2 linked regions of the Methanobrevibacter smithii ATCC 35061 genome follow. The protein of the gene in region 1 binds, or shares a complex with, the protein of each later gene. Links are inferred from orthologs where the notes say so. Each region holds a gene or a part of one and is shown on either strand. Other genes may lie near its edges. The genes, in order: MSM_RS07400 and mtrA.

What was found.
Region 2: the proteins of MSM_RS07400 (region 1) and mtrA are in contact, whole or in part, in a crystal structure (PDB 6ZW0), measured with the Methanocaldococcus jannaschii proteins. The link is inferred for Methanobrevibacter smithii ATCC 35061 from one-to-one orthologs.

The regions. Positions count from the first base shown.
Region 1 is NC_009515.1:1,493,947-1,499,517, forward strand. What follows is about bases 2,679-5,571. They hold MSM_RS07400 (MJ0548 connectase family domain-containing protein), read left to right. Parts: upstream 2,679-3,611; coding sequence 3,612-4,532; downstream 4,533-5,571. Other genes in these bases: acs (acetate--CoA ligase alpha subunit), read right to left, coding at 2,679-3,243; MSM_RS07405 (MBL fold metallo-hydrolase), read left to right, coding at 4,548-5,468; aroC (chorismate synthase), read right to left, coding at 5,469-5,571. Also shown: MSM_RS07385 (ABC transporter substrate-binding protein), read left to right, coding at 1-397; MSM_RS07390 (hypothetical protein), read right to left, coding at 611-1,072; more of acs, read right to left, coding at 1,147-2,678.
Region 2 is NC_009515.1:967,848-985,079, forward strand. What follows is about bases 4,778-7,717. They hold mtrA (tetrahydromethanopterin S-methyltransferase subunit A), read right to left. Parts: upstream 6,636-7,717; coding sequence 5,919-6,635; downstream 4,778-5,918. Other genes in these bases: mtrH (tetrahydromethanopterin S-methyltransferase subunit H), read right to left, coding at 4,778-5,429; mtrG (tetrahydromethanopterin S-methyltransferase subunit MtrG), read right to left, coding at 5,442-5,687; MSM_RS05080 (tetrahydromethanopterin S-methyltransferase subunit F), read right to left, coding at 5,700-5,906; MSM_RS05090 (tetrahydromethanopterin S-methyltransferase subunit B), read right to left, coding at 6,636-6,965; mtrC (tetrahydromethanopterin S-methyltransferase subunit MtrC), read right to left, coding at 6,982-7,717. Outside these bases: MSM_RS05045 (SufB/SufD family protein), read right to left, coding at 1-997; MSM_RS05050 (ABC transporter ATP-binding protein), read right to left, coding at 969-1,727; MSM_RS05055 (PRC-barrel domain-containing protein), read right to left, coding at 1,894-2,160; MSM_RS05060 (GTP--adenosylcobinamide-phosphate guanylyltransferase), read right to left, coding at 2,222-2,839; MSM_RS05065 (methanogenesis marker 14 protein), read right to left, coding at 2,861-4,330; more of mtrH, read right to left, coding at 4,491-4,777; more of mtrC, read right to left, coding at 7,718-7,794; mtrD (tetrahydromethanopterin S-methyltransferase subunit D), read right to left, coding at 7,796-8,497; mtrE (tetrahydromethanopterin S-methyltransferase subunit E), read right to left, coding at 8,511-9,425; mcrA (coenzyme-B sulfoethylthiotransferase subunit alpha), read right to left, coding at 9,642-11,297; mcrG (coenzyme-B sulfoethylthiotransferase subunit gamma), read right to left, coding at 11,300-12,061; mcrC (methyl-coenzyme M reductase I operon protein C), read right to left, coding at 12,064-12,675; mcrD (methyl-coenzyme M reductase operon protein D), read right to left, coding at 12,665-13,132; mcrB (coenzyme-B sulfoethylthiotransferase subunit beta), read right to left, coding at 13,161-14,492; methyl coenzyme M reductase-arginine methyltransferase Mmp10, read left to right, coding at 15,082-16,329; MSM_RS05140 (methanogenesis marker 7 protein), read right to left, coding at 16,344-17,232. UniProt on the Methanocaldococcus jannaschii protein: Part of a complex that catalyzes the formation of methyl-coenzyme M and tetrahydromethanopterin from coenzyme M and methyl-tetrahydromethanopterin. This is an energy-conserving, sodium-ion translocating step.

The sequences.
Region 1 (5,571 bases):
AACTTATGAACCGTTTGTAACTACTGCAGTTGAAAACGGCAATACTGAATTGGTTGACTCATCTGAAATCATACCTGGACATCCATGCTGTGTAGTTGCCGCATCTGATGATTTCTTAAAAGAACATCCTGATGAAGCTAAAAAAATTGTAGAAATCCATGGTAATGCTACTAAATATGTTCAAGAAAATCCTGATGATTCAGTATCCCAATTACCAAAAGACATAGTATCTAATCCGGATATTGAGAAAAAATCTTTAAGCGGAATCAATTTTGTTTCAGGATTGGATGATGCATATAAACAAAAAGTATTGGACTTCATGAATATTGAAGTTGATTTAGGTGTCTTAAAAGAAAAAATTCCTGCAGAAAAAATCTTTTATGATGTAACTGCTTAATTTATCTTTTGAATGTAATTTTTTATAAGTTACATTCCCCTTATTTTTTTTTTTAAATTTTGATTCTGTTGCTGCTGAAAGATACAGCACTTTAGTTTGAAGAATTTTAACAATAGTTTATTGCAAAATAAAAAGAAGTAGCTATGGTTATATTTAAAAGTTTTATTTTTACTGTAATATAATCAAAGCAATTTTTAATTTAAAGTAGGAACTTTAATGTTTTTTTAAAATATCTTTTGTGCTATCTACATAATCAATAGCTATTTTTAACAAGTTTGTAAATGTATTTACGATTTCCATAATTGCATTATCCAGATCTGCAATAGCTTGATCCAATTCGGAATTGTCTATTCCGATATTTTTCAAATTGCCAATACTTTTTACAAGACTTTCTTGGTATTGTGGAAATATCTGATTTATATATTTAAAAAATGGTTCATATTCATTGTAATTAACTTCTTTTTGATTTAAGCTGTCTACAATATCCAAATACATTCTGTTAAAGTCTTTGGCACTATTTTTAAAAGATGGAGTTGTGTTTTTAATTTCTTCAATTAATATTTTTATAGCTTCAGGATTGTTATTTTGAAGTTCATCTGCATTTTTCTGAATTATTTCACCGATATTTTGAAATCCTGTATTTAATCTGGTTATAGCTATGGTATATAATTCCAAATCTATTTCATTAGTTATAGTATAACCTCCAACTAATGTTTAAAAGAAAAAAGAGTAATTTCTCAAATGAGAAATTATAATTTGATTTTTATATCAAGAGCACTTGATCCGTTTTCGTATACGAAAATTGGGTTAATATCCAATTCGGATATTTCAGGGAAGTCTAAGGTTAACCTAGCTACTCTTTTAATAGCTTCTTTTACAGCATCAATATCGCATGGTGCTTCTCCTCTGTAACCTTTAAGCAATTCGCTAACTTTAGTGTCATTGATTTGCTCATCAATTTCCTGACTGCTGATACCGTTAGCTAATTTAAAGGATACATCTTCAATAAGGTTAACGTAAATTCCACCCATACCAAATGCAATCATCGGTCCGAATTGTTTGTCTTTAATCATACCGACAATTACTTCCTGACCGGTTTCCATCATTTTTTGCACTTCTACACCATCCGGCACAATGTCAGGATGTGCTTTTTTAGCATTAGCTATGATTTCATCGAAAGTTGCTTTAGCTTCTTCTTCACTTTCAATTCCTACTTTTACTCCGCCGATATCTGATTTGTGAAGTATTTTGTCAGAAGCTATTTTAAGTACAACAGGGAATTCCATATCTGCTGCTAATTGGCTTGCTTCATCTGCATTGGTAGCTAATTTAATTGGTGCAGCTTCAATTCCATAAGCTTCAGCTACTGCATATGCTTCACTACCAAGTAAGGTGTCTCTGCCGTCAGCTTTAACTTTAGCAAATATTTCTTCTACAGCTTTTTTATCGATGTTGTCTAAATCATCAATACATGAATCAGCTTCTCTGCGTTCCAATTCAGCATAGGTTGTCATAGCTGCAAGTGCATCTACTGCATTTTCAGGGAAAACATAAGTAGGCACATTGTGGGACCTTAGTGCATGGTTTGCTGCTTCAAAGGTTGGTCCACCCATGTTTACAACTAAAATAGGTTTTCCGAATTTTTCTCTTTCTTCTAAGATTGCAGCTGCAATTCCGTCTGGGTCTGCAGATGCTGTAGGACAAACCATAATGATTAAACTGTCTACTTGATCATCTTTTAAAACAATATCTAATGTTTCTTTGTACCTTTGTACTGGAGCGTCTCCTAAAACATCAATAGGGTTGTTTACACTACCTTCTTCAGGAATACCTTTCCTTAATTTTTCTTTGGTTTCTTCATCAAATTGAACAAGTTTCAATCCCTGTCTTTCCATTTCATCTACAGTAAGTACTCCTCCACCACCAGCATTGGTAATGATAGCTACATTGTTTCCTTCTGGAAGTGGTGCTTTGGAAAATGCCAATCCGATATCAAATAATTCTGCCATGCTGCTTACACGAAGAATTCCGGATTGTTCAAAAGCAGTATCAAATGCCAAGTCACTACCGGCTAAAGCACCAGTGTGGGAAGATGCAGCTTCTGCACCGGCATTACTTGAACCGGATTTAAGTACAACAATTGGTTTTTTAGCAGTGGTTTGTCTCATTGCTTTAACAAAATTATCATCGTCAGATATTGATTCTAAATAACATATAATAACTGCAGTTTCAGGGTCTTCAGCTAAGTAATTCATTAATTCGGTTTCACTTACACCTGCTTTGTTTCCAAGACTGATTACTTTACTGAATCCGATTCCTGAAGTAAGACTCCAATCAAGAAGTGCTACCATCATAGCTCCACTTTGGGAAATAAATGCAATATTTCCTTTTGGCGGCATCATTTGTGCAAATGAAGAGTTTAATGGAGTATGGGAATCTGTAATTCCTAAACTGTTTGGTCCAATAATATTTATCCCATATTCTTTACTAAGTGCAACTAATTCTTCTTCTAATTTTGCACCTTCTTCTCCAATTTCTTTGAAACCAGCACTAATAACTACCATGTTTTCTACGCCAGCTTCACCACAGTCTTTTATTGATTCATTTACAAAAGCTGCAGGAATGGACATGATTACTAAGTCCACCTTTTCAGGAACATCTTTAATATTTTCATATGCTTTTAACCCTTGGATTTCTCCGCTTTTTGGGTTAATTGGGTATACTTTTCCTTTATATCCTCCAGAGATGATATTATCTATGATAATATAACCTACTTTACCTGGGGTGTTTGAAGCTCCGATTACAGCAACTGAATCAGGTTTAAACATTTTATTGAGATCTTTCATAGGTTTTTTCTCCTAGTTCTTTAATTTTTACCATTATTTAAATTATAATTTTTATGACGTTATAATTTGTAATGATAAATAATTAAAAATTATTATACTACTATTTTATGCTCTATTGTTATATAAAGATTGTTATTATGAACACTTCTATAATCTTTTTAATTAATTTTAATGCTATGTTTTAATACTTTAGAAGGAGTTATAACGAATTTCTTTGCTTGGTTATATATGATACGATTTTTTAATGGAAATTTTTTAGGGTCATATCAAAATTTGATGAAAATATATAACTTATAATAAATATAATATATTATTAACTTAAATTATTAAATTAATTTTTATTCATTGTTAATTTTAGAGGTTAGGAAATGAGTTTGATTATTGCTTATATTGGAAAAAAAGGATGTGTAATGGCTAGTGATAAAAGAAGAATTGGTTATTTTGGGAATAAAGAGCAATTAAATGCATTGGAATCTGAATTATACAGTGGTAAAATAAAAACCGATGAGGAATTTAAAAAGAAAGCTGATGAATACGGCATCTCAATTAAGTTAACTGAAGATGCTACTAAAATAACCACTGTGGGAAATTGCGTAAGGGGAGAAGTCACAACCAAAAAAGTTTTTGAAACATACAGGAAAAGAATTTACGGAACTACAATGGGTTACCAGATAGTGGAATTGTCAGGTTCTGAAACTGTTTCAAGGGAAGCCGGTGAAAAGGCAATTATTGTATTTGGTAATAAATTTGCCAAACAGGAAGCAGAAAAGCTAATAAACAAAAAATGGAAACCTTCATTAAGTTTAAAATATATGGGTGATATCTTTGAAGAGATACTTACCGAAATTTCTAGAAAAACACCAACAATTGGAAATACTTTTGATGTTTTAATCAAACAGCCTAAATTCAACAAATCAGAAGCTCAAAGACATCTTAATGTAAGTATTGATAAGGATATTAAGGTTTTATCTAAATTTAGACAAAAGCTTCAGGAAGATTTAATCCAAAAAAATAAGGAAATAGCTTTGGCTGATAAAATTATTAATAAAGGAGATGTTGGTGAAGTTGTTTCAGTAGATGGGAAAATGCTTCATGTCAAATTAAATAGTAAAACACAGGCTTTTGATGGAAATTGGAAACAGATAGCTAAGCCAAATGAAACTGTTTTCATGTTCAGTGACCATAACCATGTGGAACTTGGAGATAAGGTAGTTATCCAGGATGAAAAGTTATGTCTTAAAAAGGACAAATCTAATCTTAAATGTGATATAATTTTATGCAGTTTATAAAGGAGATTTTTTAAAATGAAAATAACATTTTTAGGTACTGGAGGTGGAAGATTCTCAGCCATTAGTCAAAGAAGAATGACTGGCGGTTTCAGAATTGATAATTTAAACGGGAAAAATTATCATGTTGATCCAGGTCCTGGTGCACTTGTTAGAACTTACCAGTTTGGATTTGACCCAAGAAACTTAGACGGTGTTTTTGTTTCTCATGCACATACTGACCATTACAATGATGCAGAAATTCTTATTGAAGCTATGACCAGAGGAATGACCAAAGAATATGGTGTTGTTTTAGGAAATAAAAGTGTTCTTGACGGTTATGAAAAATGGGGTCCGGGAATTTCAAAATATCATCAAAGCCACTCTAAAAAATATGTTTTGGAGCCAAATCAGGTTGAAAACATTAACGGATGTTCTGTTAAAGGTACAAAAACAGTGCATGGTGATCCTGAAGGTGTAGGATTTCAGATTGATTATAGGGGTTTTAAAATATCCTATACTTCTGATACTGGATATTTTGAGGATTTGCATAAATATCATGAAGGGGCGGATATTTTAATAGCCAGTGTGCTTAGGCCTGGAAATAAATCTATTAGGGGTCATTTATGTTCACGTAACTTCATTGAGTTGTTAAAAGAAGTAAAACCAAAACTGGCTATTATGACTCATTTCGGTCTTAAAATGTTAAGTATAGATCCGATTGATGAAGCAAAAAGAATAACTAAGGAAACCGGTGTAAAAACACTGGCAGCTTTTGACGGAATGTCTTTTGAAGTAAACACTCAAAATCCTGCAAGGATTAGAATTAAAACCTTAAAGGATGTTAATTCTCAAATCCACAGTTCAAACATTGATTTAAATAGAATGGAGAGAAAAAACACTTATCAATCTTCATTAAAAAATGGAGAAAATGATGAGCTTACTATTGGAAAAAACTGATTAGATTTCCAGATTGGAAGGATGGATGTATCCTGATCTAATCATATGGTCTGCAAGAACAATAGCTACACTGGATTGGGCTACAACAGTAGCTCTTGGACAG
Region 2 (17,232 bases), 520 kb from region 1 along the record:
CAGACAATACTAATCCATGACATTCCAGATGACCTTTAACTTCAGGAACAGTTCCGGCCAAATGTCCTCTAGCAAATATTTGAGATTCATCCTGAGATACTGCACGGGAAATAATTTCTCCTCTTGAACCAGGAGCATTAAGGTAAGCTCTTGATCCTACATCAATAATAGAATCTTTTTTACCTCCTTGAATACTTTGGAAAATAGCTCTTGAATTTGCACCGTCACAATAAGCAGTAGGATAGGACTGTAGAGTATTAACAGGACTGGTTAAAATATAATTATTTAAATAGGTACCGTTTTCTTCAACTTTAATTCCTGTTCTTGGACGTACTTCAACCTGCTCTGCCCAGTTATGAACCATAGTGAAAGTTATTTTAGCACCTGGTTTTACATACAATTCAGATACTCCGACATGCATTGCAGATGAAACATCTTCACCAGTTGCACAGCCTGTAATCAAATGTAATTCAGAGTTTTCTTCAGCAATGATAACATTATGTGCAGTTTGCATAATATCCTCATCACTGATAAACATACATGCTTGTACAGGGAAAACTTCCTTAGTTCCAGGTAAGGACCTTACAAAATATCCACTTTTAATTCCATCTTTTTCTTCACGTAAAGCGGTTTTAGCAGTATATTTATCTGCATCAGGTTTTACAACATTCCACATGTAATCTTTAACCCAGTGATATTTATCCAGAGCAACACCAATATTCATAACTTCAACTGAATTGGACATTGAATTATTTGTAAATATATTGGACTGATCAACTTGTAAAAATGAACCTGACCTTCCTTTTTCTTCAGTATCCACACCAACTTTCAAAAGAGTGTTTTTAGTTTTTTTAGATACATCATCTAAATCATCTAAAAGATCAATTCCATCTATAATTTCATCTGAAAAATTTTCAATTGTAACATCTACACCAATTGGAGCTTTTTTATCTTTAGCTCTTTCGGCATCATTTAATACATTGCGCACATTCAACACATCCGTTAAATCCTTCTTTCCTAATATCCTCAATAATCTCAGCAGGATTACCTGAACAAGCTATTTTACCATCCATTAAAACATGAGCTTTATCCGCACTTACAAAGTTCAAAATATAACCTAAATGAGTAATCAAAAGACCGCTTCTTTTTCTGGAATCATGCTTTATATCCTTATCAAGTAAAGTACCAATTTCACCAGCTATTAATTCCACATTTTCAATATCCACACCAGAATCCGGTTCATCAAACATGGTGAAATCAGGCATTTGAGCGAGTAATTGTAAAATTTCAGAACGTTTAATTTCTCCTCCGGAAAATCCGAAATTAACATCCCTGTCTAAAAATTCATCATTGAATTTAAGTTTTTGAGCCAATTCCAACATTCTGGCATTTAACGGTTCATTAATTTCTTGATGGGATTCTATTTTAAGTAAATCACGAACTGATACTCCACGAATAGACGGTGGAGATTGGAAGCTTACTCCAATTCCTAATTGGACACGTTCAGCTGTAGTTAAATTAGTAATATCTTCACCTTTAAATTTAATTGATCCATTAACTACATTATATTGTGGAAAACCAAGAATTGTTAAAAACAATGTACTTTTACCGGCACCATTCGGACCTAAAAGAACATGAGTCTCCCCCTCATCAATTGAAAGATTAATATCTTTCAGAACTCTTTTACCGGCCACTTCCACAGCCAAATTTTCAATTTCAAGTAACATTTTATCACCTTATTTAAAAAGACATAAATTATATAACATTATTACATTTAAATTAAGATATATAAATATGTTATAATTATAAATCCCACATCTAAATGTTTAAAAGAAGTTAATATTCAATCAATGAATAAATCAAATAAAAAAAATAGTCAAGTAACTGAAAATATTATTCAGTTACAATAATGAATTCACCGACTTTTTCTACTTTAGCAAAAGGAACTAATAATATATCTCCATTTCTTTTAGCACCTTTAACATGAATATTACGACCGCTTTCCACCCTAATAGCAATATCAACAATTTTTCCAGTTTTTTCGTTGATAATTAATTCATCCAAGACACCAAGAATACGAGCATTGTTGGTAGCTACCTGATAATTCTTAATTTCGCTCCATAACTTTTCTTCTCTTTTAGGAATTTGTTTGTTTTCCATCACATCACCTGATAAATTTTCATTAATTATATAAAATATTTTAATTTCATCATATTTAAATTTAAATAGTTTTATTAATGAAAGCCTGATAAAATTTTTCAGCAACGATACTGTCTTTAAGAGTATTAATATTTAATGCCAATTCAATTTTGGGCAAAATAAGCTGATCTTCATCCTGAATTTCATTAATACTTCTTAAAACATTCACACCAGAAGGTACCGCACCATTAAATTCATAAGAATACTTCAAATCTAATTTTTTAAAAATTTCAACCGGAACCTGTGCAGACAGTGAATCTTTACTGGATTCCAAATAGTTAGTCAGTATAAAATCAATAGTTTCACCACTGACAAACGGCAAATCAGCATTAATAAACAATAATGTGTCCTTTTTTGATTTGGACTCAAAAAGAGTTAAAATATAAGATAAATCATTTAAATAGTCAATTCCAGAAGTATTTAAAATTTGAAAATTGCCATTTAATGATTTTAAATATTTGGTTGTTTCCTGAGTATGGGGGCTTACGGCAATAACAACATCTTCAACTAATTTAGATGAAGAAATATTATCAAGAACATATTTAATTAAAGGTTTGCCATGTAATTTAAATAGAGGTTTTTCAACATCAACTTTTAGACGAGTTCCCCTACCTCCAGCCATAACAATAGCATAAATCATGACAAAAACCTTTAGAATCAATTATGCATATTTGCTGCCCTGCAATTTCATCCTCTTACCGAGAATACATTTCTGACCTTGGCAGCCTCCAATAGGTGATTTTTGAGTTCCCATAGAATTCATACAGCGAGCCATAATAGCTGAACCTAAAGCCAAACCGTCTTCAACAAATACGACCTTATCAAACTTATCCTGAACCGCTTCTAAAATAAGCTGTGGTTTACGTCCAGTAATACCTGCTCTTCCAGTAATACCTAATGCAGAACCTGGAGTAACAACATTTTCCTTAAATGCAACATCTAAAACACGTGTAACAATTTTAGTACTTACATAATCCATAGTAGACAATAATGTTGGAAGACCATCTCTGTCATAGAATTTAGCTCCAAGATCCATTAAATCTTCTAATTTATCACCATTAACACCTACATCACAACCAATTAAAGTTGTACCTGCATTTTCAGAAGCGACAGGATCTAATGGGACAGTACCAAATCTATCTACATCCATAGGAACTTTACGAATATCAATTAATTTATGAGCTTCCTCAGCATTAGCCTGAGCTTTTTTAGTATTGGCTTTTTTAATCAACTTATCAGAATACAAATCTAAAGCAGCACCATTATTTTTATCGATTTCACCAGAACCTCTAGCTAGAGAATCGCTAACTACACCAGCCAAACCTAAAAAATTACCTACAGTATTTGCATAAGGCTGATTATCATTGACAATACGGCCAGCTAATGTTGATCCGAAATCAAGAGAAATACATGGGTTTCTATAATCAACATCTGTCCATTTAGCACCTAACTTAATACCTGCAGTAACAAGTTCCCCTTCCATTTCATTTGCAACAGTTTCCTTACCTTTAGGAGGAACAACACTAACTACAGCACCGTCAAACATTACATTATTTAAAAGAGAATGTTTTTGCAATCTTTCAGGAAGTTGGGAAACACTCATAGCCGGAGACATTTTTCTTGGTGGGATGCCTGCATCCAAACAGCCGTCAGCTAATGCAATAACTAATTGGCCTGCTTCTTCAGCAGTAGCAAAACCTGCTGTTACACCAGTAGATCTAACTACAAAATCCAAATCATTATCTTTATCAACATGAGCTTTTTTTAAAGATTCCAAAACAGTATCTTTAATTAAATCAGCAACAGCTTCTTTTGAAAGTTCAATACCCCAAACAGTTTTACCAAAAACTTCTTCATTAGGTTTAGGCGGACGAATATCTCTAGTCATTTTCACTGTTTTATTGAGCAGATAACATTCACTAGTATTTAAATTAGTAGCCATAACAATACATTTGGTTGTAGTGTTACCTAACTCTACAGAAGCAGTTACATAAAAAACATCTGGCTTTTTAACAGCACCAGGACTTTGCGGTCCAGCCCTATTAGCCCTTAAAGAATCTAAATTTCCTTCATGAGACTTAGCTATTATAGGTTTAGGACCTTTATTAAAAATTTTACCTAAAAAAGACATTATTCAAACCTCAATAAACTGTATTAAAAGTTAGTTAATAATATCTTTTTATAATAATATAAATCTTATTAAATGAATTTGAAAAAAAGTGAGTAATATCTTTTTAAACTTATTAAATGAATATAAAAAAAAGTTGGAGAATAGATTAGAATAAACTAATCTATACTAATTTGTTGATTGGGTGATCTTCAACAGCTTCAGTACCGAAGTCAGCAGCTGCTTCTGCAATGAACATATCGGTTTGTGCTACAGCAGGGAATGCTATTTTAGCGTTATCGATAGGTCCAAAGAGAACGAAGTCTCCACCAGTCATAACTTGAACAATGTTTGCACCAATATCACAAACAGTGTAAGCAGTTTTGTTTCCAGCTTTTTTGTAGTCTCTTAACCAATCCCAAGCGGAAGGTACATTGTGAATACCGGAACCTACTGGGTATCCCCATTTAGCTTTTTCTGCAAAAGTGGTTTTTGCAGCAATACCTGCACCTTGTCCTAATGGAGTAACTGCAGTATCCATCATGAACTTGTCGATACCACAATCAGCAGCTACTTCAAGTAAACCTTTTTCGTAAGCTCCATCGTCTCCGTTTTCCCACATAGCCATTTTACCGTCAACGGTAGCATTCATTGGGTTGAAACCTAAGATGATAGAAGCGGAAATATCAGTTTCTGCAAGAGCATCTAATTCAGATTTATCTGCAGCCATGTTAATGGAGTTGTAAATAGCCCTTTCAGTTAAGCCAACTTCATCAGCATATTGTGCACCAGCAACTCTAGCATCACCGGAAGTAGAATCTATAAGGAATGGTTTATCACAGATGTCACCAATGTACTCGATGTATTTTACAATAGCTTCTTCAGTTTGACCGAAAACTTGTACAATACATGGGTTACCAGTTACATCAGACATTTCAACCATGTCATTAACTAAAGTTTCTGCTCTACTTTTATCAAAATCACCTGTCAATTCATCACTAATAATATTGTGTCCACCGTAGAAAATAGTACCTGCTAATACAGTAGGATATTCCCCTGGTTGACCTCCCATTTTTACACCAGCAAAGTCAAATACGACTTGCTCTTTATCAAATCTAAACATTACGCAATCCTCCTAAAACATAGTAGTTATCATAGCAAATACATTATATTTCATAGCTACTACTAAAATCATTAAACCTATTATCATACCATATAAAATACCAACATCCCTACCTGTTTGTTGGCCTAAACGTTGATAATATTCCCCCACAGTAAAATCAACTTTTTCTTCAGCATCGTTTAATTTTTCAACAATGTCTTTGAAATCATCGGGTGAAACCATTACTTGAGGTATTGAATTATTTTCTTTTTCACTCATAAATAAACACCTCTAACATCCACATAATTTTGCAATAGCTGGAATGACAACAAGTAAAAGAACTGCTAAAACAATACCAATAGCAAATCCTTTGAATCTAGTTGTGATTAAACCTGCAAAAAGTTTACCTTCCCTTGCAAGAAGTTTTGAGCTGTATTCAGCATCTTCTGAAACATCTTTAATACCACTAATATTAGGTTTATTAGAAATTTGTACCATATTCATGCCTCCTTAAAATAGTAAGAATAAAGCTCCAATTACTAAAGAGAATGCTAAACCAATCATGATTCCTTGCACTTTACCAGCATAATTACCTGCAAGGTTTCTTTGAATTGATCCTACCATATCTATTTTAGTATTGATATTTCTCATTCTTGCTTCAATTAAAGCAGTTTCTGCAGAAACAACTTTCATTTCTTCGCCGTCATCTTCTTCTCCGTCGTCACCTTCAACGGAAATTACCATAGCTTCTTCTTCAAAAGCACCAGGGTCTTTTTCAACACATTCGTTAATTTTAGCTTGAATTGCACCGACATCCTCAGTGTCAATTAAATCAATTATTTCTAATTGTTGTTGGAATCTTTCAACCCCGTCTAAAGGAACATTTTCAACAAAAGGAATTGCTCCAGTTGCTCCAATAATTTTCTTTTTATCAGGGTCAGCACCGTTTTCGTGTAATGCTTTGAAAGATTGACCTGTAATATGTCCTTGTACTTCAGCACCAGCTAAAATTAAGAAACGGATATTAGGATTAGATATAATGTTTGCAACAACTTTTTCTACACCTAAATTTTCTGTTTTACATGGACCTGCGATTGCTGCTCCAGAAAGTTCTGCTTCAATATGTGAAGCTAATGTTGTTACTGCAACAGGACTTTCAGGATCCCCTACAATGTAGTCTCCACTAATAACCGGCCAGCCAGCTGCTGGTTCTTTTTTATCAGCCATCTATAAAACCCCCAATTTAATTAAAATAGGTAAAGCTGCGAATATGATAATTATAGCCAAGACAAATCCATAAACTATGTTTGTTAACATACCAGCAGTAACATATGAACCTTCCCTTCCAGGATAAGCTCCTGCAGGACTAGTATAAGGATCTAAAGAACTGACTAATTCATCTGCAGCACCTTGAAGTTTAGTTACTTCATTGTTTATTTCATCCATAGAGAGGAGAATAACACCTTCACCTAAAGATGCACCAATAACTCCGGAAACAGGGTCAAGAGCCAAATTCATATTAGGTACAATTTGAATCATAGGTAACATTTGAGCCATACATAAAACCTTCCATTTATTCCTCTAATTTAGGCCATAATCCAGCCCATTTAACTGAAGCTGCAGCATCGCATGAAGCTTGAACAAATAATCTGAATGAAATGACCCATCCAATTAATCCAACGATAAGAACAGCAAACCATCCGAATCCGCCAGTAATACTGGATAAAAGACCAGTAATAATCATAGATAAGAATCCAGTAGATGCAGCACATTTAAGAGTCCTTACTTGATCTTCATTTGGACCTAAACATGCGTTGAATGGATGTTGAATTGCCATAGTACACATTATAAAGAATACTGCGATAAATCCTGGAGCTACAACATATTCACAAATGGAATTTGCATCAAAAGCACCAGTTACAGCAGCAGATAAACATAAAACAGATAAAGCACCTGCTCCAGCAATTTCAACAGTACATCTTACCATAATTGGGATTTTCATACCAATAATTTTAGTAGCGATTAATGCAACAACAGCACCGATAATCATTGAAAATATTAAACCAAATACAGGTCCTAGCATGTTAAATTGTGGGTATATAAGACCTACAGCAAGACCTGCTAAAGAACCGATAATACCAATAGATAATGTCATGTAACCAATAGAAGGTACACCAGTACCTAAACCGTAACTAGCTACACTACGTATAGCATTAGCTCCCCATACAGTAGCACATACTGAACCGAGACCTGCAATAACTGGACCAATAACATCATTGATACTACATAAATAAATTCCTACTAATCCACCAATAATTCCTAAAATCAATAAATGATTATTGTTTATTGAACTGACAGCACCATCAGCACTTCCACCAGCAGACATTTTAAATACCTCCAGTTAATAATACACAAAATACTCCAACTACTATAGATGCAATAGCACAAGATAATGCTCCTCTACCAATCCTTTTAAATTTAGGATCGTGCATACCTTCAATAGTACCACCAATGTTATAAGAAGCAATAACCGAATTAATAAAGAACACACCTACACCTAATATAGCAGCTAAACCTATACTAATAGCAGGGTCAGTGAAGTAAGTAGATTTTTGAACAGCAGCATCAATAGCATAGTATACTAATCCACCACCAAATCCTCCAAAGAGACCACCTATAAGACCACTAATAAAACAAGTAGTAGGTACACCGTGTCCTTCAGTACCCGGAGTTTTATACTTTTCTTGATTACGTTTGGTAATTATATCAACAGGCACTTTAGATGCTGCAGGAACAATACCTACACCATATACATATATGAAATTAGCAATGAGCATAGTAATACCCATCATAATCATAGCACCTATTGCACCACCAATACCTACTACAAACCATGGCTCACCAGTCATAGTTGCAGCAGTAATAAGACCTGTTAAACCTGCACCAGCAGCTAACATAGCGGTACCAGTACCTACACCAGTAGCGGTTGCCATAGCTGCAGGAGCTCCCCCTACAGGAATAAAGTGCACACCTGCACCAATCATAACTCCGCCTATAGCGACGAATAAAATTACAAAAATTGGATCCATAATCGAAACCTCCTTAATCTTCCTCATATGGTCCGTAACGGTTTCTTGCAAATACTTCTAATCTGTCATTCATAATAATTAATAAAATGACAATGATGAAACCAACGACTAAACCACCATAAATTCCGAATACAACAGTATTCCAAAAACTAAAGAATACTACAAGACCAAAACAGAAACCGGTTAAAGGTCCACCAAATTTAGCACAGAAGTTTACTACATCCATAGAGTTTTTTGCACCCATAGGAGCATTAGTAACAATATCTCCTTGAATAGCTACAGGAGTTCCTCCACCAAATTCGAACTTTTGATATTCACTTTCAGCACCGTAATGAACATCCCCAGTTGAAGAACCGATAGCTCCAAGAGCAATACCCCAAAGTACTGCTAAGAGTGGTAATGGGAATACATGTAATGTAGTACCGTTTAATGGGATAATCATTAAATATGAAATTCCAACAATACAAAAGCTAGTTATAAATCCGTGACCAACAATAGGTCCTAAAGATTGAGTTAACACATCCATAAATAATGGCTGTTCAAATTGAGATTGACCAACAATCCTACCCATATGGGATGTGACAGTATAAATAGCGTGAACAAAAGCAGCGACACAAGATCCCATTGCAATTGAAATAATAGGTACGAAACCTAACATAATTAATACATATGCAATAGATCCAGCAACACCACACCAAACACCATAAGCGACCGGTTCACCAGAAGCCGCTTTGTTTATCATACGGTGTAAATGTCCCATTTGCGGAGCAAGTTGAACTTGAGAGTTTGGGTTACTTTGAGAACCGATATCAGATTCTAAATCCTCAGCAGCTCCACCAATAGTTGCAACTGCACCCATTAATGCGACAACACCTAATGTTACAGGGTCCATAATTTTTTCCTCCATATTTTTTATTAAATTGATCATTTAATAAACGTGAGATATATTCAATAGAATATATGCGATAAATTGCGATTTTTATTCCATATAAAAATCAATTAAATGATACCAATAGAATTTTCTATTGATACTTAACTTTTTTTCAATATTAATATAAATGTTTTACTAAAAAATTTTAAGGTATACTTAAATTTAAGGAATAAATAGATGAAAAATCACCTATTTAACCTATTTGTTTCAAATTTATTTTGCTGGGGTGATGACAGTTCTTTCACCGGATGGTTCGAACTCTCTTAATGCACCTTTAGCAAATTCTTCACGAGGTTTACTGAAGTCGAATACTAAGTTTTTATCAGCAAATGCGATTTTAACTAATGGGTTGAAAGACCAAGCATCTCCACGAGCTGCGTGAGGAGCTTGAGCGATACCAGCGTATTCACCTTGGTGACCTACGTTCATTGCGTAGTTAGGGTAGTTTGGTCCTCTCATTTCGAGTGGTAAACCTTCATCATTTCTGATGGAGAATACGTTAGCTGCACCACATTGATCTTGTAAATCGTATCCGTAGAAACCTAATCTGGAATGTTGTTCTTTGTGTAAGTACATACCTAAGTACCATGCACTTAAACCAGTTTGAGCATTACCAGTAGCGAATGCAGTGGAACAACCAGCTGCCGCTGAAATAACAGAAGCCCTTTGAGATCCACCGAAGTGAGTTTCAAGTAAAGCTGGGTATTCTTCGTATTGTTCTAATGCGTAGAATGAAACTTCAGAACCTACATCAAGAACAGTGTCCATGTTATTAGGTGCTTCAGTTAATCCACCATATTTGTCTTCTACGTAATCTTTACCATAGTAAGTGAAGTCATCTAATACATCATCAGTATATGCTGCAGTAGCATATTGAGTGAATCCTACACCACCAGACATGTAAGAACCTAACCAAATTTGGTCGTATAATGCAGCACCTAAAGCTACTACATCTAAGGTTGAACGTACTGGGTCGTCAGCATTTACTCTGGAAGATTGACAGATATCTGCCATGAAACCAAATGGAACTCCACCTAACTCGTTTTCTGCTCTTGCTCTTCTTACAGGTAAGTAAGTACCCATGTGAATAACTTCTGCGTGTTTGGATGCGTATGCGAAGTCACCAGTAGCTCCTTCACCAGCACATTGGTTGTATGCAGAAATCATTGACATACCAATTTGCATTGCAGACCATCTTGAGGTAGTACCTCCGTCACAAACTCTTCCTACGATAGCAGGAATTCTTACAGCTTGCCATACACTTCCACCAACTTCTTCTTTTAAAGCTGCTGCTTGTTCTTCATTGAACTCTTTGTTGATGTCTAAAACGAATGCTGAATCAATTTCATCAGCTAATTCATCGTCACCAGTAAATACTTTAACATAACTGTCTTGTACTACTAATGGGTCAGTTTCTACCATGTGTTCTTGAACTACTGCTGCACCAGGCATTGCGTGGTTTACAGTTTCTAAGTATTCAGTGATTGTTTCAGGAGTTACTTCAATACCTAACCTTTTTTCAAGAACGTTGTGAGCAGTATTTAAACCTACAATTACAGTTCTTCTAATATCGTCCCAAGCTTGTTGGATAGCTGCGTTGTTAATGAAGTGTAAATCGTCACCTTCTACATAAGTATCAGTAGTAGATAATTGGTAAGACATTAAAGCCCTTTGACCTAAAGGAGTACCAATGTCTGGGTTGTACATTGGAATTCCTCTTTTTTCAGCGATTTCTTTACCTTCTTTTACGAATGCGCTTTTTCTTTCAGATTGTTTCCAACCGCCCATGTTATAGAAAGTGGTTCTTTTATCAGTTGGACCTTCACTGAATTTGTTTTTCATTGCATCTAAGAATTTTTTATCTGCCATACTTAATCCCATCCTTTAACTGGATTGAATGCACCAAATGATCTGGATACGTGAATGTTTTTTAACACTTCAACAGCTTCAGTATCATCTTTGTATGCTTCACCATCAATTCTGTAAATTGTGGTTTTTGATTTTAAGGTTTCTTCATCTAATGGTTCACCTAATACTACTGGTTCGTCTAAGTCTACACCGATTTGGTCTCTTACCATTTCAACGTTACCAGTTTCTTTGTTGAATACTTGTCTTCTAAGCATATCAAACATTAAACCATTTTCGTCTAACCTTAAAGAGTGACCGTGTACACCTGCACCTCTAATACCAGTTCTTGCAGTATCAAAGTATTCGGTTTCTAAGAGGTATTTGGAAATACGTTCAATATCTCTTTCCCTAGCTTCGATAACTTGTCTTCCGGATAAAGTACCAGTATCAATTCCTCTGAATCTGTTTAAATAAGACCTTGCTCTTAAGTAAGGTTGAGCTGGTGCGAAGTACATTGAGTCTACAAATTGGATGTATCTAATCCTGTCCCCTGCTTTTGCACCTGCAATAGGGGTAACTAATTCTCTTACAATGTCATCAGGCTCATCCATTTCATCTAATGGTGGGTGAACACTTTTGTATTCTTCACCTGGAGCTCTGTGACCTAATATTTTTACTACGTCTTCATCAGAGATTTCTCTTAACTTTTCTAACTCGTAATCTGGATTACAAAAGTTTCTTCTGTTTTGAGCAACCTGAGAAGTACCTGGATAAATTTGTGCCATAATTATGCATCTCCTAATGCTAATTTAACTTTTCTAATAATTTCATCTAATTTTTCCTGTGAGATTGTTTCTCCGCGAATAACTCCACTAACAATATCAACAATGTGTCCTTCTGTTTTAACATCCTCTTCAGATGGCATGACTTTAGAAGTTTTTACACCAATTTTGGCAAAATCTTCACAGTCAACTGGAGATTCACAAATGATAATACAAGGCTTGTTTACATTCCTTAAAATCAATCTAGCTTTGTAGATTAAATGATTTTTAACTCCTCCTAAATGAATAACAAGTAATTTAAAATTACTCATTTGTTCCACTTCCTTATCAGTGAGACCAAATAATGTACCACCAGAAGCTGGAGCATCATGAGGAACACCTGCACCTGCATTTAATACCATTGTACTAGTCAAAACATTGGATTCACGTAATCCAAAAGTGATTTCACAAACAGGTTTAGTAATATGTCTACGTCCTGGAGACATAGCAACAGCTAAAACTTCAGCCCCACATTCAGCAAATGTGCCTCTTTGTGCAAGACCTCCACCTTTGCCCATACCACCTGTTGCTCTGCAATCAACTACGTGAGTACATCTTCCAATCATTTTAAAAGTCATCCTTTCTAACAATATTTACATGATCTTCAAAACTTGAATATTGATCAGTCATTCCAATTAATTCATCAGGTAAATCTGCATCACCATATTTAATTCTATCAGAAACTGTTCTTTCCTTTCTGATGTAATTTGTTTTGTCTTGATTAATATCAAAACCAAAAGGAATATGTTTCTTGCAGATTTCTTCAATTTTTTTAACTGTAGACTCCATTGTCAATTCAACAAAAATTCTACCAGTTTTAACTTTAAGAACAACATCTTCGCCATTAATGTTAATCACTCTACGTTCTCTATATTGTGGCGGTAAAGTTTCTTCAGTTTTTGGAAATCTCGGACCATGAATTACAGTCCTTTTAACATCTTCAAGTGATTCGATGTCATTTAACAACTTTTCTGTTGTGTCACTTCCAAGCACTCGGTATGGGAATATTTCAATATCCATTTTTTTGCCGTCCATGAAAAATTAGATTTAAATATTAAATTAATTAGATGTCACCTTTAATATCATCAGCTGCTAAAGCAACATATTTGAGAGGTTCTCTAAATTCATCAACTTGACTGTATACTTCTTTAATTAAACCAGAAGTTGCTTCTGGTGAAAAGAGTTGTGTTCCTGCATCTAAGGACATAGCAGCAGCTACACAAGGGATACAGAATCCTTTACTGTGTCTGGTTACAACGTGGTTACCGTTAAAGAGACCAGGGCCTCCTCCACCGTAGATAGAGTGACTGAAGAAAGAGAATCCTACAGCTACACCTTCTGCTCTACCGTAGTCAATACTTGGTAAACCAGTAGCAAATTCAATGTTATCATTGAAGTATAATAAAGTGGATGGAATACCTTGAGCAGCACGAGCAGCACCAATGTTTACCATAACAGCAGCAGCAGCACCAGCAGCAGCATATGCGTTCCATAAAGCTGCGTCATCAGTGTTATAAATTGAGAAATCGGTTAAGTCTTTTTGAGGAGCAATAACTCCGTCAGCTTCAGCTCTAGCGATAGTTCCATTTACAACACTACCAACAGTACCTTCTTTTGCATTATCTTTTACTAAATCTAAAACCATATTGTCAGCATTCATACCTTGGTAAGCTAAACCTAATAAGTGTAATCTTTCGTATGCACCAATAGCATCACCCATTTCAAACATAGCAGTTTGTTCGAAAATAGATGCTAAAGCAGTAGCTTGGAAAGTGTTTTTTAAGGTAGCAGCAGCAAAATCATTTGCTTTAACACCTCTTAATGCATAACCTGCACCTTCGAGTTTTTGTGGAATGTCTAACATAGTAGCAATGTTGGATCCTTTGTAATCTACAGATTGTGGGCATCTACCTAATACTGCAGCTTTTACGAAGTTTGCATCATAGATACTTACGTCACATACATCAATAATAGCTTGTACTAATGAAGTTGCGGTAGATAATGGAGCAACAGAGTATTCTGCAGCAACATCAATTCTTTTAGATGGAACTTGTACTAATAATCTTTTACCTCCGGAAATAGGTTCAACTTTAGTATCATCATCTTCAGAAATTTGTATCATTTCTTTCATTTTTTCTGCAATTGCACCCGCATTTGCTACAATATCAATATCTAATTCCCTTCCTAATATTTTGGATTTGTCTCCACCGACTGAACCAGTTTTGACAGATTTTTCAAGACCTTCTAAGTTTACTGCAACAGTTCTTTTTACACCTTTAACGATGTTTTGAATAGCAGTGTTCCTGAGTGGACTTAAAGCTTCGATTGGAACATCAGATACAACTAATGAGCCTCTATCGTCGTATAAATCGACTTTATCATCAAACTTTGCCATTTTTTCCCTCCTAATTAAATAGAGTATTTAATATACCACCTATATTTGAGTGAAATTTTCACACAAAATTGGATAAAGCTATACACAATAATTTTGTAGAATAGCTAACCATATGGTATACAGTTCTTATTTTAATTAAGATATAATATAAACATTACCAATGGAATAATTTAGAAAACTTTATAAACTATAAGAGTTCCTAAAAACTTAAGAACAATAATTACAAAAGTAATACTTTAAACATAAGATATCTGAATATTTATTTCAATAATAAAGCAATTAAAAACCATATTTAAAAAAATAAACTTGATATTATTATCAAAAATTATTAGACAACTATTATTATACAATAATTACTTTAAATTCCGTGTTAAATCAAAATTTAAAAAAATATATCAAATAAAAGCTCCAATAATATAAAAATTAATAAATTTAATACAAGAAATGACAAATTTTTTAAACAAACAAACATATTTTATCAAAAATACTGTAAAATAATCAACAATTCAGAAAAATAAAATTATTATAAAAAATGGTAAAAATAATACTGAATTAGTTTATATAATACTAAAAACATAATAAAAATATTATGCAAGTTGTAGCAGATGTTGGAGGAATTCCTGGAAAAGATTGTAACGGTTTTTGTAAGTACTGTTACTTCAGAAAGGTAAAAGAAGTTAAAGCATTTGGCTGTGCTCACTGCTTACCTAATAAAATTGGCTGTGACAGATGTAGTAAGGGAATAACCGACTCACAAAGTGAATTTAGATCTCCATTTGAAGTAATTACTGAAGTTCAAAATGCTTTGATGATGCAACCTAATTTTAGAGAAAACGACATTAAAGTAAATATTAGCGGAGGAGGAGATGTTAGCTGCTATCCCTATCTTGAAAATTTAACAGCTAATTTAAATCAGTTTTCACTTAAATCCCATTTAGGTTATACCTGTGGAAAAGGCATTACTGAAAGTGAAATAGCTTCCAGATTAATTAATAATGGTGTCGATGAAGTTACATTTACTGTTTTTTCAACAGACCCTAAACTTAGGAGAGAATGGGTAAAAGACAAAAAACCTGAAGAAGCTCTAAAAGCTTGTCAAATCTTTTGTGAAAATGCTGATTTAACAGGAGCAGGAGTAATAATTCCTGGAGTTAATGACGGTGATGTACTTAGACAAACCTGCAATACCTTGGAAGAATGGGGTGCTAAAGGATTTATCTTGATGAGATTTGCAAACACCTTCAATGAGGGATTAATTTTAGGAAATGAACCTATTCTTAAAGGAATTGAATCACAGCCTGTTGAAGAATTTGGTCAGTTAGTTGAAGAAATTAATAAAGAATATAATTTCAGAGTAACAGGCACTCCATTATGTGATCCTGAAACTGGCGGCCCATTTGCAATAGCTAAAGATGAAAATGAAATATTTTTACAATTTATTAAAAAAGTGACCGGAGAAGCTACCATAATTACATCTAAAATAGCTGCACCATTTATAAGTAAAATATTTGATAAAATAGATGCAGATAATGTAAATGTAATCGGAGTTCCAAAAGAAATAGCTTGTTTAATTACAAAAGAAGACCTGGAACAAATTGATTTAAGTGAAGTGAAACAGGCAGTTATTATTCCAGGACGTGCCTTTGTTCATCAATTAGATGCTGAGAGAATTCTAAGTGCTGACGGTGTAGAACGTATTGTTGGCCGCGGCCCGGATACTTTAACAATAGATGGTGAACTCAGCTTTGATAAAACAGACGAAAATGTTATTGAAGAAGAATTAACACAATTTAATGATTTGGTTGATGCCATTAACTTCTTTGGAATGAGAATATAAAAAAAGTAGATGATTTAAGAATCATCAATAAGGGAACTTTCAGTGTGGATTTTTACTAAGATATAATCATACATGAAAGACTTTTTAATTTCAGCCAAGTCGGATAATTTTTTACCTTCTATAACTACATTTTCAATTAGTTCATGATATTTATCATAATTTAATTTTACCCTGACTCCATCAAGCTGCACTGTAATAGGTGCTGGAGATATGATATCTTCAATAGCTGGAACCTGATTTTCAATAGCATTTTTAACTACAATAGATGGTACAAGTGGCGGATCCAATGCCATTTCTCTTTTTTTATTATTTAAAATTGTTTCAATTGTATCCACTAAATTATTAAGAGCTCTTATATCTGGACCTCTTTTAAGTCTTCTTGGAATCCTGCCAAGCCCACCAACATATGCATCAGCACCTGGAAGTTCTTCAATTGGAATTTCTGGAGCTCCAGTTACAATAACAGGAACATTAATGTCATCATATAAAAAGGATTTTTCTTGAATACAATTTTTAAAACTGCCTAATGCAAAAACAGCCACATCATGTTCTTCAATTAAGCTTTTTTCTTCTTCAGTGATTCCTGAAGTTCCTTTCCCATCTCCTCTGGCCAATCCAATCATATTGTCTTTAGCACCAAATTCACGCAAATACTCAGAAATATCACATGCTGCATGAGGCAGGTGATGTCTTGCAAGTGTTGGAGATACAATAGCTATTTCAGAACCTGCCATTGGAGCTACTGTTACCTTAGCAAGCAATTCTTTAGCCTTATTTTTAATAACATCAACATCTTCTAAAGGAATAGGTAAATTTAAAACCAATTCCATTTGTAAAATGTTTTCCTGAAGGATGAAACCTCCTAAATCTTCAATAAGTTCCTTGACTTCTTCACTTTTGTGA